DNA from 2 places in the Micromonospora sp. L32 genome. Region 1 is predicted to be linked to the other one. Evidence: predicted binding sites of a transcription regulator. Region 1 holds the regulator's gene; the other holds the start of a gene.
What was found. The regulator HrcA, encoded in region 1, represses chaperone genes, less so after heat shock. The targets are predictions, from matches to a motif close to GGTTNGCACNCTCNNNNNGAGNGTGCNAACC.
Positions count from the first base shown of each region.

Region 2: a site for HrcA is predicted at 4,750-4,780, ahead of groL (chaperonin GroEL). Genes of this name have one in related genera too.

Region 1 is NZ_JBQHDD010000004.1:555,789-565,750, reverse strand. Features, by position in the region: gene ACTMTB_RS14545 (hypothetical protein) at 1-467, opposite strand, end outside; gene ACTMTB_RS14540 (enoyl-CoA hydratase-related protein) at 575-1,384, opposite strand; gene hemW (radical SAM family heme chaperone HemW) at 1,404-2,627, shown strand; gene ACTMTB_RS14530 (DUF4870 domain-containing protein) at 2,671-3,339, opposite strand; gene hrcA (heat-inducible transcriptional repressor HrcA) at 3,574-4,596, shown strand; gene dnaJ (molecular chaperone DnaJ) at 4,673-5,815, shown strand; gene ACTMTB_RS14515 (16S rRNA (uracil(1498)-N(3))-methyltransferase) at 5,817-6,551, shown strand; gene ACTMTB_RS14510 (SDR family NAD(P)-dependent oxidoreductase) at 6,965-7,726, opposite strand; gene ACTMTB_RS14505 (histidine triad nucleotide-binding protein) at 7,773-8,132, shown strand; gene ACTMTB_RS14500 (serine hydrolase domain-containing protein) at 8,129-9,502, shown strand; gene ACTMTB_RS14495 (PhoH family protein) at 9,709-9,962, shown strand, end outside.
Region 2 is NZ_JBQHDD010000001.1:258,778-268,739, reverse strand. Features, by position in the region: gene ACTMTB_RS01180 (S8 family serine peptidase) at 1-1,506, shown strand, start outside; gene ACTMTB_RS01175 (GNAT family N-acetyltransferase) at 1,553-2,473, shown strand; gene ACTMTB_RS01170 (hypothetical protein) at 2,625-2,867, shown strand; gene groL (chaperonin GroEL) at 2,930-4,552, opposite strand; gene ACTMTB_RS01160 (hypothetical protein) at 4,828-5,871, opposite strand; gene ACTMTB_RS01155 (cold-shock protein) at 5,975-6,178, opposite strand; gene ACTMTB_RS01150 (GNAT family N-acetyltransferase) at 6,400-6,930, shown strand; gene paaN (phenylacetic acid degradation protein PaaN) at 7,113-8,786, opposite strand; gene ACTMTB_RS01140 (hypothetical protein) at 8,956-9,962, shown strand, end outside.

The DNA of each region.
Region 1 (9,962 bases):
AAGGCCGACCGCTGGACCGCCTGGGCCGCGTCGGTGACCCGCATCTCCTCCCAGCCGCGCACCTTCTTCAGCGCGGCGTAGAAGCGGTTGGCCGCGTAGCGCTGGTCGCGGATCTGCTGCGGGCTGCCCCAGCCCTGGCTCGGCCGCTGCTGGAACAGGCCGATCGAGTCCCGGTCGCCGCCGGAGAGGTTGCGCAGGCCCGACTCCTGGTACGCGGTGGCCAGCGCGACCACCACCGCCCGCTCGGGCATCTGCCGCTGGATACCGATCGCCGCGATCGTCGCCGCGTTCGCCATCTGGTCGGCGTCGAGCAGCACCGTGCCGTCGGCCTTGACGGTGCAGCTGCGGCTGGCCACGGGGAGCCGGAGTTGGCCGCCAAGCTGACGGACGACGACCCAGACCCCGAGGAGAGCGACGACCGCGAAGACGACACCGACTGCGACAATTGCCCGACTTCGCACCCGCACCTCCTGTTTCACGGTCATCCCCAGCGTACGTGCCCGAAAAGGCGAGCCGGGTCGGCCGACCGGTTCACCTTTCCGGGAGCAAACGAAAGAAAGGCCCCGAACCGGTGCTACCGCGCCCCGTCTGCCGGACCACCGTCCAGAGCGGCCACCCATCGAGCCAATCTTTTCTCGCGGAAGGCGAGCACGCCTTCGCGGCCCTCCTCGGAGAGGAAGTAGCCGGTGGAGAGGGCGGACAGCTCGGCGATCTCGCCGCGCAGGTCGGTGGGGGCCGGGCGGCGCAGCAGGCCCTTCGCCCCGGCCAGCGCCCCCGGCGCGCCGCGCACCAGCGAGGCGCAGTAGCGCTCCACCGCCGCGTCCAGCCCGTCCGCCGGCACCGCCGCGGTCACCAGGCCGATCTCGGCGGCCCGCCGGCCGTCGAAGGTGTCCCCGGTCAGGTACAGCTCGGCCGCCGCGCGCGGGTGCAGCCGGGGCAGCACCGTGGCGGAGATGACCGCCGGGATCACCCCGATCCGCACCTCGGTGAAGGCGAACGTCGCCTCCTCGGCGCAGACCGCCAGGTCCGCCGCCGCGATCAGGCCCAGCCCGCCGGCCCGCGCCGGCCCGGCCACCTTCGCCAGCACCGGCTTCGGGCACTCCCAGACCGCCGCCAGCACGTCGCCGAGCATCCCGGCCGGCACGCTCCCGCTGGCGTACGCGGCGGCCGTCTCCTTCAGGTCCGCGCCGGAGCAGAAGACCGGCCCGGTGTGGTCCAGCACGATCACCCGTACGGCGTCGTCGGCGACCGCCGCGGCGATCCCGGCCAGCAGCTCGGTCATCAGGGCCGTGGAGAGCGCGTTGCGGTTGTGCGGGCTGTCCAGGGTGAGGGTGGTCACCCCACGGGCCGTGGCGACCCGCACGAGGCGGTCGGGAGAGGTCATGCCGGGCACACTAGTGGCCATGCCCGGCGTCCTTCCAGAAGGCGAGACCGTCCCCGTCGACGGGTCGCTGCCCGCCACCGCCCTGAGCGCGGTCGGCGCGCGCGGCTTCGGCGTGTACGTCCACGTGCCGTTCTGTGCCAGCCGCTGCGGCTACTGCGACTTCAACACCTACACTGCGGCCGAGCTCGGCGGCGGCGCCGACCGGGAGTCGTACGCCGACACCGTGCTGGCCGAGCTGGCGCTGGCCGCCCGGGTCCTCGGCGACGCCCCGCCGCCCCGGGTGGACACCGTCTTCGTCGGCGGTGGCACGCCGACCCTGCTCCCCGCCGACGACCTGGCCCGCATCCTGGACGGCATCGACCGCACCTGGGGGCTGGCCGCCGACGCCGAGGTGACCACCGAGGCCAACCCGGAGTCGGTCACGCCCGAGTCGCTGCGCACCCTGCGCGCGGCCGGCTACACCCGGATCTCGCTGGGCATGCAGTCCGCCGCGCCCGGGGTGCTGGCGATCCTCGATCGCCGGCACAGCGCCGGCCGGGCGGTCGCCGCCGCGCTGGAGGCCCGCGACGCCGGGTTCGACCACGTCAACCTGGACCTGATCTACGGCACGCCGGGGGAGAGCGCGGCGGACTTCGCCGCCTCCCTCGACCAGGTGGTCGCCGCCGGGGTGGACCACGTCAGCGCGTACGCCCTGATCGTGGAGGACGGCACGCGGCTCGCCGCCCGGATGCGGCGCGGCGAGCTGCCGTACCCGTCGGACGACGTGGCGGCGGACCGGTACCTGGCCGCGGAGGCCGCCCTCGGCGCGGCCGGCTTCTCCTGGTACGAGGTCTCCAACTGGGCCCGCTCCGAGGCGGCCCGGTGCCGGCACAACCTGCTCTACTGGACCGGCGCGGACTGGTGGGGCCTCGGCCCGGGGGCGCACAGCCACGTCGGCGGGGTGCGCTGGTGGAACGTCAAGCACCCCACCGCGTACGCGAAGCGCCTGGCCGCCGGGGAGTCACCCGGCCTGGCCCGGGAGGTGCTGACCGCCGGCGAGGCGCACATGGAGGACGTCATGCTCCGGCTGCGGCTCGCCTCCGGCCTGCCGCTGGACGCCCTCGACGCGGCGGGTCGGGCGGGTGCCGAGCGGGCGCTGGCCGACGGCCTGCTGGACCCGGCGGGGCACGCGGCGGGGCGGGCGGTGCTCACCCTGCGCGGGCGGCTGCTGGCCGACGCCGTGGTCCGCGACCTGCTGCCCTGATCCCGCGCGGCCCGGCCGGCCCGGGTGGGCCGGCCGGGACCGGTCACTTCTTGAAGGCGTAGCTCGCCGGGTAGCGGTAGACCACACCCTCGGTGGCCTTCACCCCGCCGATGATGCCGAAGATGATCGGCACCAGGGCGGTCAGGATCGGGATGAAGAAGAGCACCCCGCAGGTGACGATGGCCAGGACGAAGCCGATGATGTTGGCGATCGCCCAGGTGATCTGGAAGTTCAGCGAGGCCGTGGCGTGCGCCCGCACCGTCGGGGACTGCTGGCCCTTGGCGGAGAGCGCGATCAGCGGCGCCACCCAGCCGAGCAGGCTGCCGCCGACGATCACGCCGACCGGGCCACCGAAGTGCGCGACCAGCGACCAGGTCTTGTCGTCGTCGGTGGCGTAGCCGCCCGGGGCGCCGTAGCCGCCGCCGGGAGCGCCGTACCCGCCGGCGGTCGGATAGCCGACGCCCGGCGCGGAGTAACCACCCGGCGGTGGGTAGCCACCCGGCGGTGGGTAGCCACCCGGCGGTGGGTAGCCGCCCGACGGCGGTTGGTCACCGGTGGGTGGCGGATAGCCACCGGGCGGGGGATAGCCGCCCGCCCCGGGTGCCCCGGACAGTGGTGCGGTGGGCGGCTCGTACAACGAGCCGGACGGGGCGGTCGGGTCCGGGCGGTCGCCGGGGTCCCCCGCTCCGGGAGGGCGAGGTGGTTCAGTCATGGACGTCACGGTAGGGGTTGCCGGCAAGCCATCACCAGAGCGACACCGCCCCGGATGTCCGGATGATCGGCCCTGGCGCGCCGTCCGGGTGGCGGGGCGCACCCGTGGTCCGTCGCTGATCATCGCGTCAGCGGGGACGCCGACGTAGACTGGCACTCGCTACAGTCGAGTGCCAGTGCGCTCGCCCGGGGCGCCTCAGCCGCTCCGGGCCGACGTGCGTCAGGAGGTGGGGAGATGGGTCTCGACGACCGCAAGCTCGCCGTGCTGCGCGCGATCGTCGAGGACTACGTCGCCACGCAGGAGCCGGTCGGCAGCAAGGCCCTGGTCGAGCGGCACCAGCTCGGCGTCTCGCCGGCCACGGTGCGCAACGACATGGCCGTGCTGGAGGAGGAGGGCTACATCCGGCAGCCGCACACCAGTGCCGGCCGGGTGCCCACCGACCGTGGCTACCGCCTCTTCGTCGACCGGCTGTCCCGGGTCAAGCCGCTGAGCCCGGCCGAGCGCCGGGCGATCGAGCGTTTCCTGGTCGGCGCGGTCGACCTGGACGACGTGGTGCACCGCACCGTCCGGCTGCTGGCCCAGCTGACCCGGCAGGTCGCCGTGGTGCAGTACCCGTCGCTGGCCCGCTCCTCGGTGCGCCACCTGGAGCTGGTGCCGATCTCCACCACCCGGCTGATGCTGGTCATGATCGCCGACACCGGCCGGGTCGAGCAGCGGCTGGTGGAGCTGCCCGCGCCGATCCCCGCCGACCATGTCACCGACCTGCGCCGGCTGGTCAACGAGAAGCTGGTCGGCAGCCGGCTGTCGGAGACCCCGCCGCTGGTCCAGGCGCTGGTCGACGAGTCCGCGCCGCACCTGCGCGGGGCGATGACCACGCTCTCCACCGTGCTGCTGGAGACGCTGGTCGAACGGCACGAGGAGCGCATCGCGCTCGCCGGCACCGCGAACCTCACCCGGGGCGGCCTGCTCGACTTCCAGGGCTCGCTGCGGCCCATCCTGGAGGCGCTGGAGGAGGAGGTGGTGATGCTCAAGCTGATCGGCGAGGCCGAGTCGACCACCACCCGGGTGCTGATCGGCGACGAGAACGAGATCGACAACCTGCGGGCCGCCTCGGTGGTCAGCACCGGCTACGGGCCGGGGGCGACCGCGCTCGGCGGGCTGGGCGTGTTGGGCCCCACCCGGATGGACTACCCCGGCACCATCGCCACGGTGAGGGCCGTGGCACGCTACGTGGGCGAGCTGCTGGCCCAGAACTGATCCAGGGCAGGGGCCGGCACCCGGCTCCGGCCGACGACCGGCGCAACGCGAGACGAACATGAGGACACCGAACGCAGTGGCCAGGGACTACTACGGCATTCTCGGCGTGAGCCGGGAAGCCTCCGACGACGAGATCAAGCGCGCCTACCGCAAGCTGGCGCGGCAGTTCCACCCGGACGTCAATCCGGACCCGGAGGCCCAGGAGAAGTTCAAGGACATCAACGCCGCGTACGAGGTCCTCTCGGACGACCGGAAACGGCAGATCGTCGACCTGGGTGGCGACCCGCTCGCCCCGGGTGGCGGCGGCGCGGGGCCGGGCGGTCCCGGCGGCGCGGGCCCGTTCGTCGGCTTCCAGGACATCATGGACGCGTTCTTCGGCGGCGCCGCGGGCGGCGCCCGGGGGCCGCGACCGCGTACCCGGCCGGGTGCCGACGCGATCCTGCGGCTGGAGCTGGACCTGCATGAGACCGCGTTCGGCGTCGAGGCGCCGATCACGGTCGACACCGCGGTGCTCTGCACCACCTGCGCCGGCGCCGGCACCGCCGCCGGCACCCACCTGGCCACCTGCGAGGCGTGTGGCGGCCGGGGCGAGGTGCAGTCGGTGCAGCGCACCTTCCTCGGCCAGGTGGTCTCGGCCCGCCCCTGCACCGTCTGCCAGGGGTACGGCACCACCATCCCGCACCCCTGCCCGACCTGCGCCGGCGACGGCCGGGTGCGCACCCGCCGCTCGCTGACCGTCAAGATCCCCGCCGGGGTCGAGGACGGCATGCGGATCCGGCTCGCCCAGCAGGGTGAGGTGGGCCCGGGCGGCGGCACCGCCGGCGACCTCTACGTGGAGATCCACGAGCGGCCGCACGACGTGTACTCCCGCAAGGGCGACGACCTGCACTGCCGGGTCACCGTGCCGATGACCGCCGCCGCGCTCGGCACCCGGCTGACCATCAAGACGCTGGACAGCGAGGAGACGGTCGACGTCAAGGCCGGCACCCAGCCGGGCAGCACGCTGCGGCTGCGCGCCCGGGGCGTGCCGCACCTGCGCGGCACCGGCCGGGGCGACCTCTACGTCCACCTCGACGTGCGGACCCCCACGAAGCTCGACGCCGACCAGGAGAAGATGCTGCGCGACTTCGCCAAGACCCGGGGCGAGGAGGTCGCCGAGCTGACCAAGCAGGGCGGCTTCTTCTCCCGGATGCGCGACGCCTTCAACGGGCACGCCTGAGGTGTCCGCGCCGCTGTTCCTGGTCGAGGCGCTGCCCACCGGCGACACGCTGACCCTGGACGGCCCGGAGGGCCACCACGCGGCCACCGTGCAGCGGCTGCGCGTCGGCGAGGAGCTGCTGCTGGCCGACGGCCGGGGCGGCACGGCCGCCGCCGTGGTCACCGCCGTCGGCCGGGGCACCCTCGACGTGCGGGTCACCTCCCGCGGGTACGCCGACGCGCCGGTCCCCCGGATCGTGGTGGTGCAGGGCATCGCCAAGGGGGACCGGGGCGAGCTGGCCGTGCAGGCGATGACCGAGGTCGGGGTGGACGAGATCGTGCCCTGGGCGGCGTCCCGCTCGGTGACCCAGTGGCGCGGCGACCGGGGCGTACGGGCCCGGGACAAGTGGGTGGCGACCGCCCGGGAGGCGGCCAAGCAGGCCCGCCGACCCTGGCTGCCGGTGGTGGCCGGCGCCCCGGACGAGTCCACCGGGACCGTGGTGCGGCGGATCGCCGGAGCCGGTGCCGCGTTCGTGCTGCACGAGGAGGCCGACGAGCGGCTGACCACCGCCGAGCTGCCCGGCGCCGGCGAGATCGTGCTGGTGGTCGGCCCGGAGGGCGGCATCGCCCCGGTCGAACTGACCGCGTTCGCCGACGCCGGCGCCCGCCCGGTGCGGCTCGGTCCGTCGGTGCTGCGCACCTCCACGGCCGGGGTGGCCGCACTGAGCGTGCTGGCCACCCGCCTCGACCGCTGGTAGGCCGTCCTTCAGCAGGGCTGCTCACGCCCCGCCGGCCTCGGTCGCGTGTCGAGCCGGGCCGACCGGCCCGGGGCGGACTTGCGCGACCGGGCCTGCGCGGCGTGTCGGCCCGGGTGGTGGACACCCTGGTGGCCCGCTTTGCACTCCCAACACCCGGGCGACACGCCGTTCCGCCCGGACGCCGCGAGTGCGTTGACTACGAAGGGTAGTGGCCGCCTCCTCGATGACCACAGCCGAGCGATATGCCTGTGAGGCATATTTATGCCTCACAGGCATATCGCTCACACGAACATCCCCCTGGCGGCGACCCTGCCCCGATGCCGGGACGCCGGGAGACACCGTTTGTCGACGGCGCCGTCCCCGGTCCGGGCGGTCCTCGGGAGGGTCTGGGCGGGCGACCTGTCGGCGGCCGGTCAGGTACGCAGGTAGGAGGCGCCGTTGAGGTCGACGATGGTGCCGGAGGCCCACTGCGCCTCGGGGCTGGCCAGCCAGTGCACGGCGGCGGCGATCTCCTCGGGGCGGGCCACCCGACCGAACGGGCTCTGCGCCCGGATCGCGTCGCCCTGCTCGCCGGTGAGGTGCTCCGTGGTCATGTCGGTCGCCACGAAGCCCGGGGCGACCGTGGCGACCGCGATGCCGTACGGCGCGAGCGCGACGGCGAGGGACTGCCCGAGCGCGTTCAGGCCGGCCTTGCTGGCACCGTACGCGGGCTGGTCCGGCTCGCCCCGGAACGCGCCCCGCGACGACACGTTCACCACCCGGCCACCGCGCTCCCGCATGTGCTGGGCGGCGCACCAGGTGACGTTGCCCGCCCCGGTCAGGTTGGTCTCCAGCACCCGCCGCCACTGCCGCTGCCACTGCTCGTACGAGGCGCCGAAGACCGGGTGCGGGGCGTCCCGGTCGCCGTACACCCCGGCGTTGTTGACCAGCACGTCGAGCCCCCCGAGCCGGGCGGCGGCGTCGTCCACCATGGCCCGTACCGCCGCCGGGTCGGTGAGGTCCGCGCGGACCACCACGTGACCGTCGCCGGGCAGTTCGGCGCGGAGCGCCTCGGCCAGCTCGGCCGAGTCCCGATGGTGGATCGCCACCCGGTCCCCGTCCGCCGCGAACGCCCGCGCCACCGCGCGGCCGATGCCGCGCGACGCCCCCGTCACCAGTACCGCTCGTGAAGTCACGCGGCACATCATGCCCCAGCCGCGCGGCACGCCTTACCATGCCCCGATGGGATCCGACTGCCTGTTCTGCCGCATCGCCGCCGGGGAGATCCCGGCCACCATCGTCCGGGAAACCGACACCACCCTCGCCTTCCGCGACCTCGACCCGAAGGCGCCGGTGCACGTGCTGGTCATCCCGAAGGAGCACTACGCCGACGTCGCCACGCTGGGGCAGGGCGACCCGAAGCTCGCCGGCGACCTGCTCGCCACGGCGGCGGCGGTGGCGGAGGACGAGGGGCTGCTCGGTGACGGCTTCCGGCTGATGTTCAACACCGGCGCGTACGGCGGCCAGGAGCTCTTCCACGTGCACGCGCACCTGCTCGGCGGCGCGCCGCTCGGCCCGATGCTGGCCCGGAACGTCGCGTGACGGCTGGGCCCGACCGGCTGGCCCGGATGGTGCGCCGGGTGCAGGCGCAGGCCCGGGTGCCGGCCCTGGCGGCGGCCCTGCACCGTGCCGACCGGCCGCTGTGGACCTGCGAGGTCGGCGGCACCGGCACCGACGCCGACCTCGGCCCGGGCACCCGGTTCCGGCTCGGCTCGGTGACCAAGACCTTCACCTCGGTGCTGGTGATGCAGTGTCGCGACGACGGCCTGCTCGACCTGGACGACCCGATCGGCCGTCACCTGGCGTTGCCGGCGCACGGCGAGCTGACCGTACGCCGGCTGCTGTCGCACACCGCCGGCCTGCAACGCGAGCCGTACGGTGACGTCTGGGACACGCTGCGCGCCCCCGGCGCGGACGAACTCGTCGCCGAGCTGGCCCGGGCCGAGCGGGTGCTGCCGACCGGTCGCCGCTACCACTACTCCAACCTGGGCATGGCGCTGCTCGGCCGGCTGGTCGGCGAGCTGCGCGGCGGCTCCTGGGCCGAGGTGCTCATCGAGCGGGTGCTGACCCCGCTGGGCCTGGCCGCCACCTCGGTGACGCCGGGGCCGGCGGCGGCCACCGGGTTCCTGGTCGACGCCTACTCCGACGAGGCGCACCCGGAGCCGCCGACCGACTTCGGCGCGATCGCCCCGGCCGCCCAGCTCTGGAGCACCGCGACCGACATGGCCCGGTGGGCGGCCTTCCTGGCCGACCCGGTGGCGCTGGACCCGGCCGGCGCGGTGCTCGCCCCGGCCTCGCTGGACGAGATGCGCTGGCCGCTGACCACCACCGACGAGACGCTCTGGGCGGCCGGTTTCGGGCTCGGCCTGATCCTGGTGCCGTACCCGGACCGGGTGGTGCACGTGGGGCACGACGGCGCGATGCCGGGCTTCCTCGCCGCGGTCTACGGCCGGCGCGGCGGCGACGGCACGGCCGGCGCGATGGGCTGCGCGGTGCTCGGCTCCTCCGGCACCGCGGCGGAGGTCTTCGACCTGCCGCACCGGCTGCTCGCCGCGTCCGCCGAGCACGACCCGGCGGACGTCACGCCGTGGCGGCCGGGCGAACCCGCCCCCGGGCCGCTGCGCGGGATGCTGGGCCGCTGGTGGGGCGAGGGCTTCGAGTACGTCTTCAGCTGGCACGACGGGGCGCTGCGCGCCCGGGGCGCCGACGACCCGGCGGGGAAGCCCCCGGCGGTCTTCGCGCCGCTGCCGGACGCTCCGGACGTCTTCCGGACGGTTGCCGGGCGGGAGGTCGGCGAGCTGCTGCGGCTGACCCGGGACGAGCACGGCACGGTGGTCCGGATGCACTGGGCGACCTACCGCTTCACCCGCCGGCAGGAGGCCTTCGACCGGTACGACTTCCGCGCCGGCTGACCCGACCCCCGCCCTGGGCGCGGGTGCGTGGTGTGGGTGCCGCCGGGAGGTATCGCCCACCCTGCGCCCGCCCCGGGGGCGGGCGGAAATGGACGCGGTGCCGTCGGGGTTGAGCGGATACGATGGGTGTAACGTCCGCACGCCGCGCCAGCAGGGCCGGCGCCCGAGATCGGAAGCAGGTGGCGCAGGGCCCGACGGCCCGATTTATGACCGGCACCCCACCTCCCGGCCCGCCCCGGGTGCAGACCAGGATCACCGTTCCCGATTCCAAGATCATGGTCAACCTGCTCGGCGCGGGCGACGAGATCCTGCGCCTCGTTGAACGCTCGGTCGACAGTGACGTGCACGTGCGCGGCAACGAGATCACCATCACCGGTGCCCCCGCGGACAACGCCCTCGCCGAGCGCCTCTTCAGCGAGCTGCTCGAACTGATCGAGAAAGGCGAGACCCTGACCACTGA
Region 2 (9,962 bases), on a different contig from region 1:
ACCACCCGCGACGTGCCGTTCTGGGTGGCCGCCGCCGCGGTCGCCGGGCTCGCCGTCGCGGTCCTGCTCGCCGTCGGGTACGGCGTCCTGCTCGCCCGGCCCCGGGCGGTCACGCCCAGCCGACGGGTGGCCGTGCTGGCCGCCGGCGTGCTGCTGGTCGCGGTCGGGGTGGTCGCCGTGGTCCCCGGGCAGCCCGGGCTGCACGGCGAGCGGCTGCTGGTGGTGCTGCGCGAGCAGGCCGACCTGACCGGTATCCCGGCCGGTACGCCGGGCCGGGCCGGTCGGGACGCGCGCGCCGCCGAGGTGTACCGCCGGCTGGTCGCCACCGCCGAGCGGACCCAGGGCGACCTGCGCCGGGAGCTGTCCCGGCTGCGCCTGAGCCCGAGGCCGTACTACCTGGTCAACGCGATCGAGATCGACGGTGGTCCGGCGGTGCGGGCCTGGCTGTCGGGCCGTCCCGAGGTCTCCCGCGTGCTGCTCAGCCAGCGGGTACGGCCGTTGCCCGCCCCCGCCCCGACCACCTCCGGCGACGCGCCGGCGCCGGCCGGCCCGGCCTGGAACATCCGGCTGCTCGGCGCCGACCGGGTCTGGTCGGAGCTGGGGGTGACCGGTTCCGGCGTGGTGGTCGGCAGCTCCGACTCGGGCGTGGACGGCCGCCACCCGGCGCTGGCCGACGGCTTCCGGGGCGGCGACGACTCCTGGTACGACCCCTGGGACCGCACCCGCTCCCCGAACGACGCGGGCGGGCACGGCACCCACACGGTGGGCAGCGCGGTGGGTCGGGACGGCATCGGGGTGGCCCCGGGTGCGCGCTGGGTGGGCTGCGTCAACCTCGACCGCAACCTCGGCAGCCCCGCGCACTACCTGGACTGCCTCCAGTTCATGCTGGCCCCCTTCCCGCCCGGCGCGGACCCGTTCACCGACGGCCGTCCGGCGCGCGCGCCGGACGTGCTGACCAACTCCTGGGGCTGCCCGCCGATCGAGGGCTGCGACCCGCGGGCGCTCCGGCCGGCCGCCGACGCGCTGGCCGCCGCCGGCATCCTGGTGGTCGCGGCGGCCGGCAACACCGGCCCGTACTGCGGCTCGATCGCCGACCCGCCCGCGCCGTACCCGGACGTGTTGACCGTCGGCGCGGTGGACCGGCACCGCCGGGTGACCCTCTTCTCCAGTCGCGGACCGGCCCCGGGCGGCGCGGCCAAGCCGGACGTGCTCGCCCCGGGCGCGGGCGTGCTCTCCGCGATGCCGGGCGGCGGCTACGCCACCCTGGACGGCACCTCGATGGCGACGCCGCAGGTGGCGGGCGTAGTGGCGCTGATGTGGTCGGCGAACCCGGCGCTCGTCGGCGACCTGGAGCGCACCCGCCGGATCCTGCGGGAGACGGCGCAGCCCGCGCAGCCGAGCTACCGCTCCCGCGCGCCGCAGGACGCCTGCGGCGGGGACGCGAACATCACCGGCGCGGGCCTCGTCGACGCGTACGCGGCGGTGCGGGCGGCCCGGGCCGGCTGATCGGGTCTTGCGCCCACCCGTGGTGGTTGATCTAGGGTCGGCCACCATGGAGTTCACCCTCGCCGACCTGACCGCCGACCGGGTCCCCGCCGTCGTCGCGCTCTGTGGACGCGCGCTCGACCTGCCCGAGGACGCCGCCGAGGCGGAGTCCGTGGTCACCGCCCTCTGGCCCCGGGCCTCGGCCGACCGGACCGTGCTGGCGGTCGGGGCGTACGCGGGGGACGAACTGGTCGGGGTGCTGATCGGATCGGTCTCGGCGGCGGAGGAGCGCCTCGGGCACGTGGACCTGCTGGCCGTCACGCCGCAGTGGCGGCGCCGGGGGGTCGGCCGGGCGCTGGTGGCCGAGGCGGAACGGCGGCTCGCCGGCCTCGGCGCGGCCGAGCTGCTGCTGGCCGGGAACCCGCCGTACTACGCCTGGCCGGGCATCGACGTGCGGTACACCCCGGCGGTCTGCCTGGCGCTGGCGCTGGGCTACCGGCAGGACCGTACGGCCTGGAACATGACCGCCGACCTGTCGTACGACGGGTCGCCGGCGCTGCGCACGACGGAGCCGGCGGAGGCGAGGCTGGCCGGCCAGGGCGTGACCGTACGCCGGGCGGAGCCGGCGGACCTGCCGGCGCTGGCCGCGTTCGCCCGCTCCACCTTCGGCGGCGCCTGGGACGGCGAGCTGGCCGGCTCGGTCGGCCGCGCCGACGCGGGCTGCCACCTCGCGGAGCGGGACGGCGAGATCCTCGGCTTCGCGGCCTGGGGCTCGTCGCGGCCGAGCTGGTTCGGGCCGATGGGCACCGCGCCGGCGGCGGCGGGCTCGGGCATCGGCGGGGTGCTGCTGCGCCGCTGCCTGCGCGACCAGCACGAGGCCGGGATCGGCGCGGCGCAGATCGGCTGGGTGGGCCCGGTGCCGTTCTACTCCGGCAGCGCGGGCGCCCGGATCGAGCGGGTCTTCTTCCTGTACCGCCGCACGCTCTGACGGCCCCTGCCGGCCGGCCGGACGCGGCGCTCGGCCCCGGGAAGGACCGCGATATATCGATAAACGGGCGAATGGGATATAGACCCTGATAATGCCATTCGCCCGCATGAGTGATGGCCGCCCCCTACCGTTTCGGTAGAGGAGGCGGACCATGACCACGGACGACGAACAGACCGACGACGGGATGCCCCGCGCCTGGGTACCGGTCGGCGACCCGCCCATCGCGGTGCCGTTCGACCGACGGGACTACGGCGACGCGGAGCAGCTCGCCGAGATGACCGGCGTCGACGAGCCGGAGGCCGAGGACCTGGTGACCGTGGTGGACGAGCCGGTCGCCATCCGCCCGCCGTACGACCGGGCGCAGAAGCGGCGTAACCAGCGCAGTCTGCCCTGAGGAGACGGAAAGGGGCGGACCGCTCGCGCGGCCCGCCCCTTTCGGCGTTGGTGGGGCTGGACTCAGAAGTCCATGTCCCCGCCACCCGGACCAGCCGGGGCGGCCGGGGTCTTCTCCGGCTTGTCCGCCACGACGGCCTCGGTGGTGAGGAAGAGCGCCGCGATCGACGCGGCGTTCTGCAGCGCCGACCGGGTCACCTTGGCCGGGTCGATGATGCCCGCGGCCAGCAGGTCGACGTACTCGCCGTTGGCGGCGTTGAGGCCGTGACCCGGCTCGAGGTTGCGGACGTGCTCGACGACGACGCCACCCTCGAGGCCGGCGTTGACGGCGATCTGCCGCAGCGGGGCGTCCAGCGCGATCTTGACGATCTGCGCACCGGTCGCCTCGTCGCCGGTCAGGTCCAGCTTGTCGAAGGCGGTCTTGCCGGCCTGCACCAGCGCGACGCCACCACCCGGGACGATGCCCTCCTCGACGGCGGCCTTCGCGTTGCGGACGGCGTCCTCGATGCGGTGCTTGCGCTCCTTCAGCTCGACCTCGGTGGCCGCGCCGACCTTGATCACCGCGACACCGCCGGCCAGCTTGGCCAGGCGCTCCTGCAGCTTCTCGCGGTCGTAGTCGGAGTCGCTCCGGTCGATCTCGGCCCGGATCTGGTTGACCCGACCCTGGATCTGCTCGGCGTCGCCGGCACCGTCGACGATGGTGGTCTCGTCCTTGGTCACCACGACCTTGCGGGCGCGGCCCAGCATGTCGAGGCCGACGGCGTCCAGCTTGAGGCCGACCTCCTCGCTGATGACCTGGCCACCGGTGAGGATGGCGATGTCGGCCAGCATGGCCTTGCGGCGGTCACCGAAGCCCGGCGCCTTGACGGCGACCGACTTGAAGGTGCCGCGGACCTTGTTGACGACCAGGGTCGCCAGGGCCTCGCCCTCGATGTCCTCGGCGATGATCAGCAGCGGCTTGCCCGACTGCATGACCTTCTCCAGGATCGGGAGCAGGTCCTTCACCGACGAGATCTTGCTGTTGACGATCAGGAGGTAGGGGTCGTCGAAGACGGCCTCCATACGCTCCGGGTCGGTCATGAAGTACGCGGAGATGTACCCCTTGTCGAAGCGCATGCCCTCGGTGAGCTCGAGCTCCAGGCCGAAGGTGTTGCTCTCCTCGACGGTGATGACGCCTTCCTTGCCGACCTTGTCCATCGCCTCGGCGATGATCTCGCCGACGGTGTTGTCACCGGCGGAGATGGAGGCGGTGGAGGCGATCTGCTCCTTGGTCTCGACGTCCTTGGCGAGCTTGAGCAGCTCCTCCGAGACGCTGGCCACGGCGGCCTCGATGCCCCGCTTCAGGGCGATCGGGTTGGCGCCGGCGGCCACGTTGCGCAGGCCCTCGCGAACCAGGGCCTGGGCCAGGACGGTCGCCGTCGTCGTGCCGTCACCGGCGACGTCGTCGGTCTTCTTGGCGACCTCCTTGACCAGCTCGGCGCCGATCTTCTCGTAGGGGTCCTCGAGCTCGATCTCCTTGGCGATGCTCACACCATCGTTGGTGATGGTGGGGGCACCCCACTTCTTCTCGAGCACGACGTTGCGGCCCTTGGGGCCGAGCGTCACCTTCACGGCGTCGGCGAGCTGGTTCATGCCCCGCTCGAGGCCGCGGCGCGCCTCTTCGTCGAACGCGATCATCTTGGCCATACGGCGTTGTCCTCCTGGACACTCACGGGCCACCCGAGTGTTTGTGCCCCGGATGGGCCGCCTGGTGTACGCACCTTGGGACGTCGCCACCTGGCGACGACGACGTCCTTCGGCCGGGCCGGATAGCCCGCGACGACCGGCCGTGTGCCCCATCGGCGTCTCCAACGCCGCTGGAACCTTGGCCCCACCGTCCCGACCACTGGCACTCACGGTATGCGAGTGCCAATGACTTGTTTAGCACTCTCCCCTGCCGAGTGCAAGCACACTCGGGCCGGTCAGCCGAGTTCCGCCGCCAGTTGCGCGGCGTTCACCGGCCCCTCGTGGGCCCGCTGCTCGGCGTACGCCACGACCAGCCCGACCAGCTGGACCAGGTAGACCGGGACGACCAGCACCGCGGCCAGCGTGACCACCACGACGGCGCCCACCGCGGTGCCCGGCGCCGCGAACGGGTCGGTGCCCAGCGGCGCCGTGCCGACGGCCTCCAGCACCGCGCCCAGCACGCCGCCGAGGACGATCGCCACCGCCACCAGCCCGACCCGGCCCAGCACCATGCCGAGCCGGTCGTGGAAGAAGCGGAACGAGCGGCCGATCGGGTTCTGCCGCTCGAAGAGGTAGACCGGACCGGCCAGGGCGAGGGCGAACGCGAGGTAGACGCCGGGCAGCACGCAGAAGCAGATACCGGCCGTGACGATCACGCCGACCAGCAGGGTCCAGCCGTACAGCCCGGGCGCCCGGCGCAGGCCGTAGCGCAGCGCGCCGCCGAGGTCGGCCGGCTCGCCGGCCGCCTGCCGGGTGACCACCCAGGTGCCGGCCGCCCAGCCCACGCTCTGCAGCAGGTAGAGCAGCAGGGCGGCGACCAGCGTCGCGCCCCCGAACGTCAGGAGGTCACCCAGGTAGCCCGGGGGCAGCGAACCGTCGGCCGGCACCTGCGAGGACGGCTCCAACCCGAGGGTGATGATCGAGACCACCGCGGCGGGGAGCGCCTGGGTGAGCAGCATGATCGGCAGCAGCGTGCGCCAGCCCCGACGCAGCGCGCCGGCGCACCGGGTGAACCAGCCGTCGACGCCGGCGTGCGGCGGGTTCACCAGCGGGTCGGCCGGGTCCCAGCCGCCGGCGGCCGGCCAGCCGTACGGGAGGTGGCCGGCGTACGGCGGGTAGCCCGGCGGGAAGCCGGCGTACGGGTCGGCGCCGGGCGGATAGCCGCCGGTGGGCGGGAAGACCCAACCCTGGTACGGGCCGGCGGGCCCGACCGGGCCGCCCGGGGCGGGCGGGTCCACGGGGTCGGGTCCGGGCGGACCAGACGGGGACTGGTCGGACATGAGCACTCCTCAGCGACGGCTGGATCGGCCCACGATCTTCCCTGGTGCCCGCCCGCGCCGCTGCCCCGTGGGGGGCCGGCCGACGAGCGGAACCGGACGCGACTCAGGCGATGACGCGCACCCGCTCGGCCTGCGGGCCCTTCTGGCCCTGGGCGATGTCGAACTCCACCCGCTGCCCGTCGTCCAGCGCCTTGTAGCCGTCCATCTCGATGGCGGAGAAGTGGACGAAGACGTCCTGGCCGCCGTCGACGGCGATGAAGCCGTAGCCCTTCTCGGCGTTGAACCACTTCACGGTGCCCTGTGCCACGGTGCACTTCCTCACTCTGCGCGGCGTTCCACGACCCCGGGGCCGGCGGACCGGCACCGGAGGACCACCGCTTCGGCGATCGGTGAGGGCCGCTGAATCGGTGACCGAAATCGCACGCTACACGAGGCGTGACGGCGGCGCACGACCACAAATCGGGCATATTCCGGTGCTCCGCCGACCGTCCGTCCATCGGCGGTGGTCGCTGCGGTATGCATGCGGACATGACACCTGCCCCGGCCCCGCCGGAAGCCCGGAGAGCCACCGTCCGCCGGGTACGCCCCGAGGACGCCGCCCGGATGCGGGCGCTGCGGCTGGAGATGCTCGCGGACGCGCCGCTGGCGTTCCTGGAGACCGTCGCCCAGGCCGCCGCCCGCCCGCACGCCGACTACGCGGCCCGGATCGCGTACGTCTCCCGGGGTGACCACACCGCGCAGTTCGTCGCCGACCCCGGTGGCCGGCTGGTCGGCCACGCCGGCGGCACCGCCTCCCCCGACGAGCCGGGCCTGACCGTCGTCTACGCCGTCTACGTGACCCCCACCTGGCGGGGCAGCGGCCTGCTCGCCGACCTGATCGACGGGGTGGCCGCCTGGTCCCGCGCCGCCGGCCGCCCGGAACTGCTGCTGGAGGTGGTGGTCGGCAACGACCGCGCCTACCGCGCCTACCAGCGGCTGGGCTTCACCGACACCGGCGTACGCGTGCCGCACCCCACCGTCCCCGCCATGCGCGAACTCCAGATGCGCCGCCCCGCCTGACCCCCACCGCTAACACCACGCAGGGCAGCACCCCGACGAGCCACACCCCCGGTCCCGGCAGCGACGCCCGAAGCGCACCCCGCACGGGTTTCCGGGGGAGCCCGCCCGCGGAAGGATCAAGCCTGACCGCCTGGAGCGGGCGGGCTCCCCCGGAAACCCCGACCTGGACCAAAGGCGAAAACCTAGACGTGCCGCCGGCTCTGCACGATCCGGAACCGGTTCGCCACGTACGCGCCGTCGGTCAGCGCGGCGTTCGCGGCCGGGTTGGCGCCGCTGCCGTGGAAGTCCGAGAACGCGGCCGACTGGTTCACGAAGACCCCGCCGGTCAGGTTGCAGGACAGGTGCACCCCGACGTCGACCGCGGCGGCCTCGGTCGCGTCCAGCACGGCCTCGTCGGTGGAGTAGACGGCGGCGGTCAGCGCGCCCTTCTCCCCCACCGTCGCGCGCATGATCTCCAGGCTGTGCGCGGTGGAGTCGGTGGCGATGACGAAGGAGATCGGCCCGAACCACTCGCGGCCGTAGGTCGCGGTGTCGTCGGCGGCCAGCTTCACGATGGTCGGCGTCCGCACCACCGCGCCGGGCAGCGCCGGGTGCTCGACGGCACGCGACTCCAGCACCGGCTCGCCGACCTTGGTCACCTCGTCGAGCCGCTCCAGCACCCCGTCGTTGACGATGGCGCCGGTCAGCTCGACGCCGCGGGCCGGGTCGGCGGTGAGCTTGCCGACCGCGCCGGCGATGCCGGCGGCCACCTCGTCGAAGCTCTTGTGCCCCTGGTCGGTCTCGATGCCGCCGGCCGGGATGAGGATGTTCTGCGAGGTGGTGCACATCTGGCCGCTGTACAGGGTCAGCGTGAAGCCGAGGTTGCGGCACAACCCGGCGAAGTCGTCGGTGGAGTCGATGACCACCGTGTTCAGGCCGGCCTTCTCGGTGTAGACGGCCGCCTGCCGGGCGTTCGCCTCCAGCCAGTCGCCGTACTCGGTGGAGCCGGTGAAGTCGACGATCTTCACGGCGGGGTGCAGCGCCAGGGTGGAGGCGAGCTTCTCGCCCGGCCCCTCGGAGGCGAGCAGCACCAGGTTGGGGTCGAAGCCGGCCTCGGCCAGCACCTCGCGGGCGTACCGGACGGTGATGGCCAGCGGCAGCACCGCGCGCGGGTGCGGCTTGACGACCACCGGGTTGCCGGTGACCAGCGAGGCGAAGAGACCCGGGTACGAGTTCCAGGTGGGGAAGGTGTTGCAGCCGATCACCAGCGCCACGCCCCGGGGCACCACGTGGAACGTCTTGGTCATCCGCAGCGGGTCGCCCTTGCCGGCCGCCTTCTCCCAGCCGGCCGTCCCCGGGTGCCGGGTCATCTCGGCGTACGCGTAGGCGAGCGCCTCCAGCGCGCGGTCCAGCGCGTGCGCGCCGCCGGCCTGGAAGGCCATCACGAACGCCTGGCCGCTGGTGAACTGCACCGCGTTGGCGAGCTCGAAGATGTGCTTGTGCAGCCGGTCGAGGATCTCCAGGCAGACGCCCACGCGGGCCTGCGGGCCGGCGTCGCGCCAGGCCGGCAGGGCGGCCGAGGCGGCGGCGACCAGCTCGTCGGCGCCGGCGTGCGGGTAGCGCACGTTCAGCTCCAGCCCGAAGGGGCTGGTCTCGGTGGCGACCCGGTCGCCCGAGCCGGGCTGGTCGAGGGGGAAGTCGCCGTTCAGGTACGCCTCGAAGGCGGCCTTGCCGTCGGCGGCGGCGGTCTCGCCGTACACGCGGGGGCTGGGTGACTCGGGATAGGCGGACCAGTATCCCCGCTCCGTGATGGCGGTCAGCGCACGGTTCAGGGTGTCGGCGTGCCTGTCGTACAGGGGGTGCGGGGTCTCCGTCATGCCCGCCATCATGCAACAGGTTGGTCCCAGATCAGTAGAGCAGTGTCACAAGTGGGATCGTCACCCGCCGCTCGGTGAGGCCCCCCGGCCGCCGGTACCCGTCCGGCGCGGGATTGACCCGGCGGGTGCCGGGTAACCGCGCGGCCGGCGGGCGGAGGGGCGGCGGCGGGTGCGAACGACCGAGATCCGGGTGCACGGGGTTGCCGACAAGGGCCCGGAGACGGTGCTGGACCGGCCGGTGGTGACCCGGGTGGCGGGCGACCGGGACGCCGGCTTCCACCGGGTCCGCCCCGGCTTCGGGGACCCGACCGGCCCGAGTGGCGCGACGCTGGAGGCGTACCGGTGGAGCGGCCTGACCGGCGGCACCGCCATCCGGACGTTCTCGCTGGTCCTGCTCCTGCCGTTCGTCCTGAGCAACATCGCGGTCTGGATGCTGCCGCCGCGCCCCGGGGCGGAGGCGGTGGGCAAGTCGCTGTGCCGGCTGCTGGCCGCCACCCTCACCGCGATGTACGTGCTCGCCGCGGTCGGCATGGCGCTGGACCTGCTGGCGTGGCAGTGCGCCGCGTACCCCCGGTGCCTGGAGGGCCGTCGGGCGATCTCCTGGCTGGGGGGTCTGCCGCCCGGCCAGCGGCTGGCCGCGCTGTCCGTGCTGCCGATCGCCGCGGTGGCCCTGCTGCGCCGGCTCGGCGCGCGCACCTGGCAACTGCCGGAGAACACCGTCGCCACCCGGCAGGCCGCCGGGGCCGACCGGCTGGACTCGCCCGCGTTCTGGGACAACCGGGCGCTGCTGTGGCGACTGGCCTCGCTGCACGTGGCGGTCGCCCTGGGCACCCTCGACCTGGCCCTGCTCGCCGTCCTCGCCCCGCACGACCGGCATCCGGCCGGATACGCCCTGGTGGCGGCCGCCGTCGCCCTGCTCGTCACGGCCCTGGCGCTGCTCTGCGTGCCGGTCGTCGAACGGTCGATCACGACGAACGGGCGACCGTGGCCGACCAGGGTGGCCGCATGGTGCGCCGTGGCGCTGACCGCGCTCACCGTGGCGTACGCCGCCCTGCCGCGCGGGCCGTGGACCGCCGAGGGTGGGCTGCCCGGCTACGACGTTCTGGTCGCCGGTCTCTTCGCCAGTCAGATGATCCTGCTGCTGGTGCTGGCCGGGTTGATCCTGACCCGCCGCCG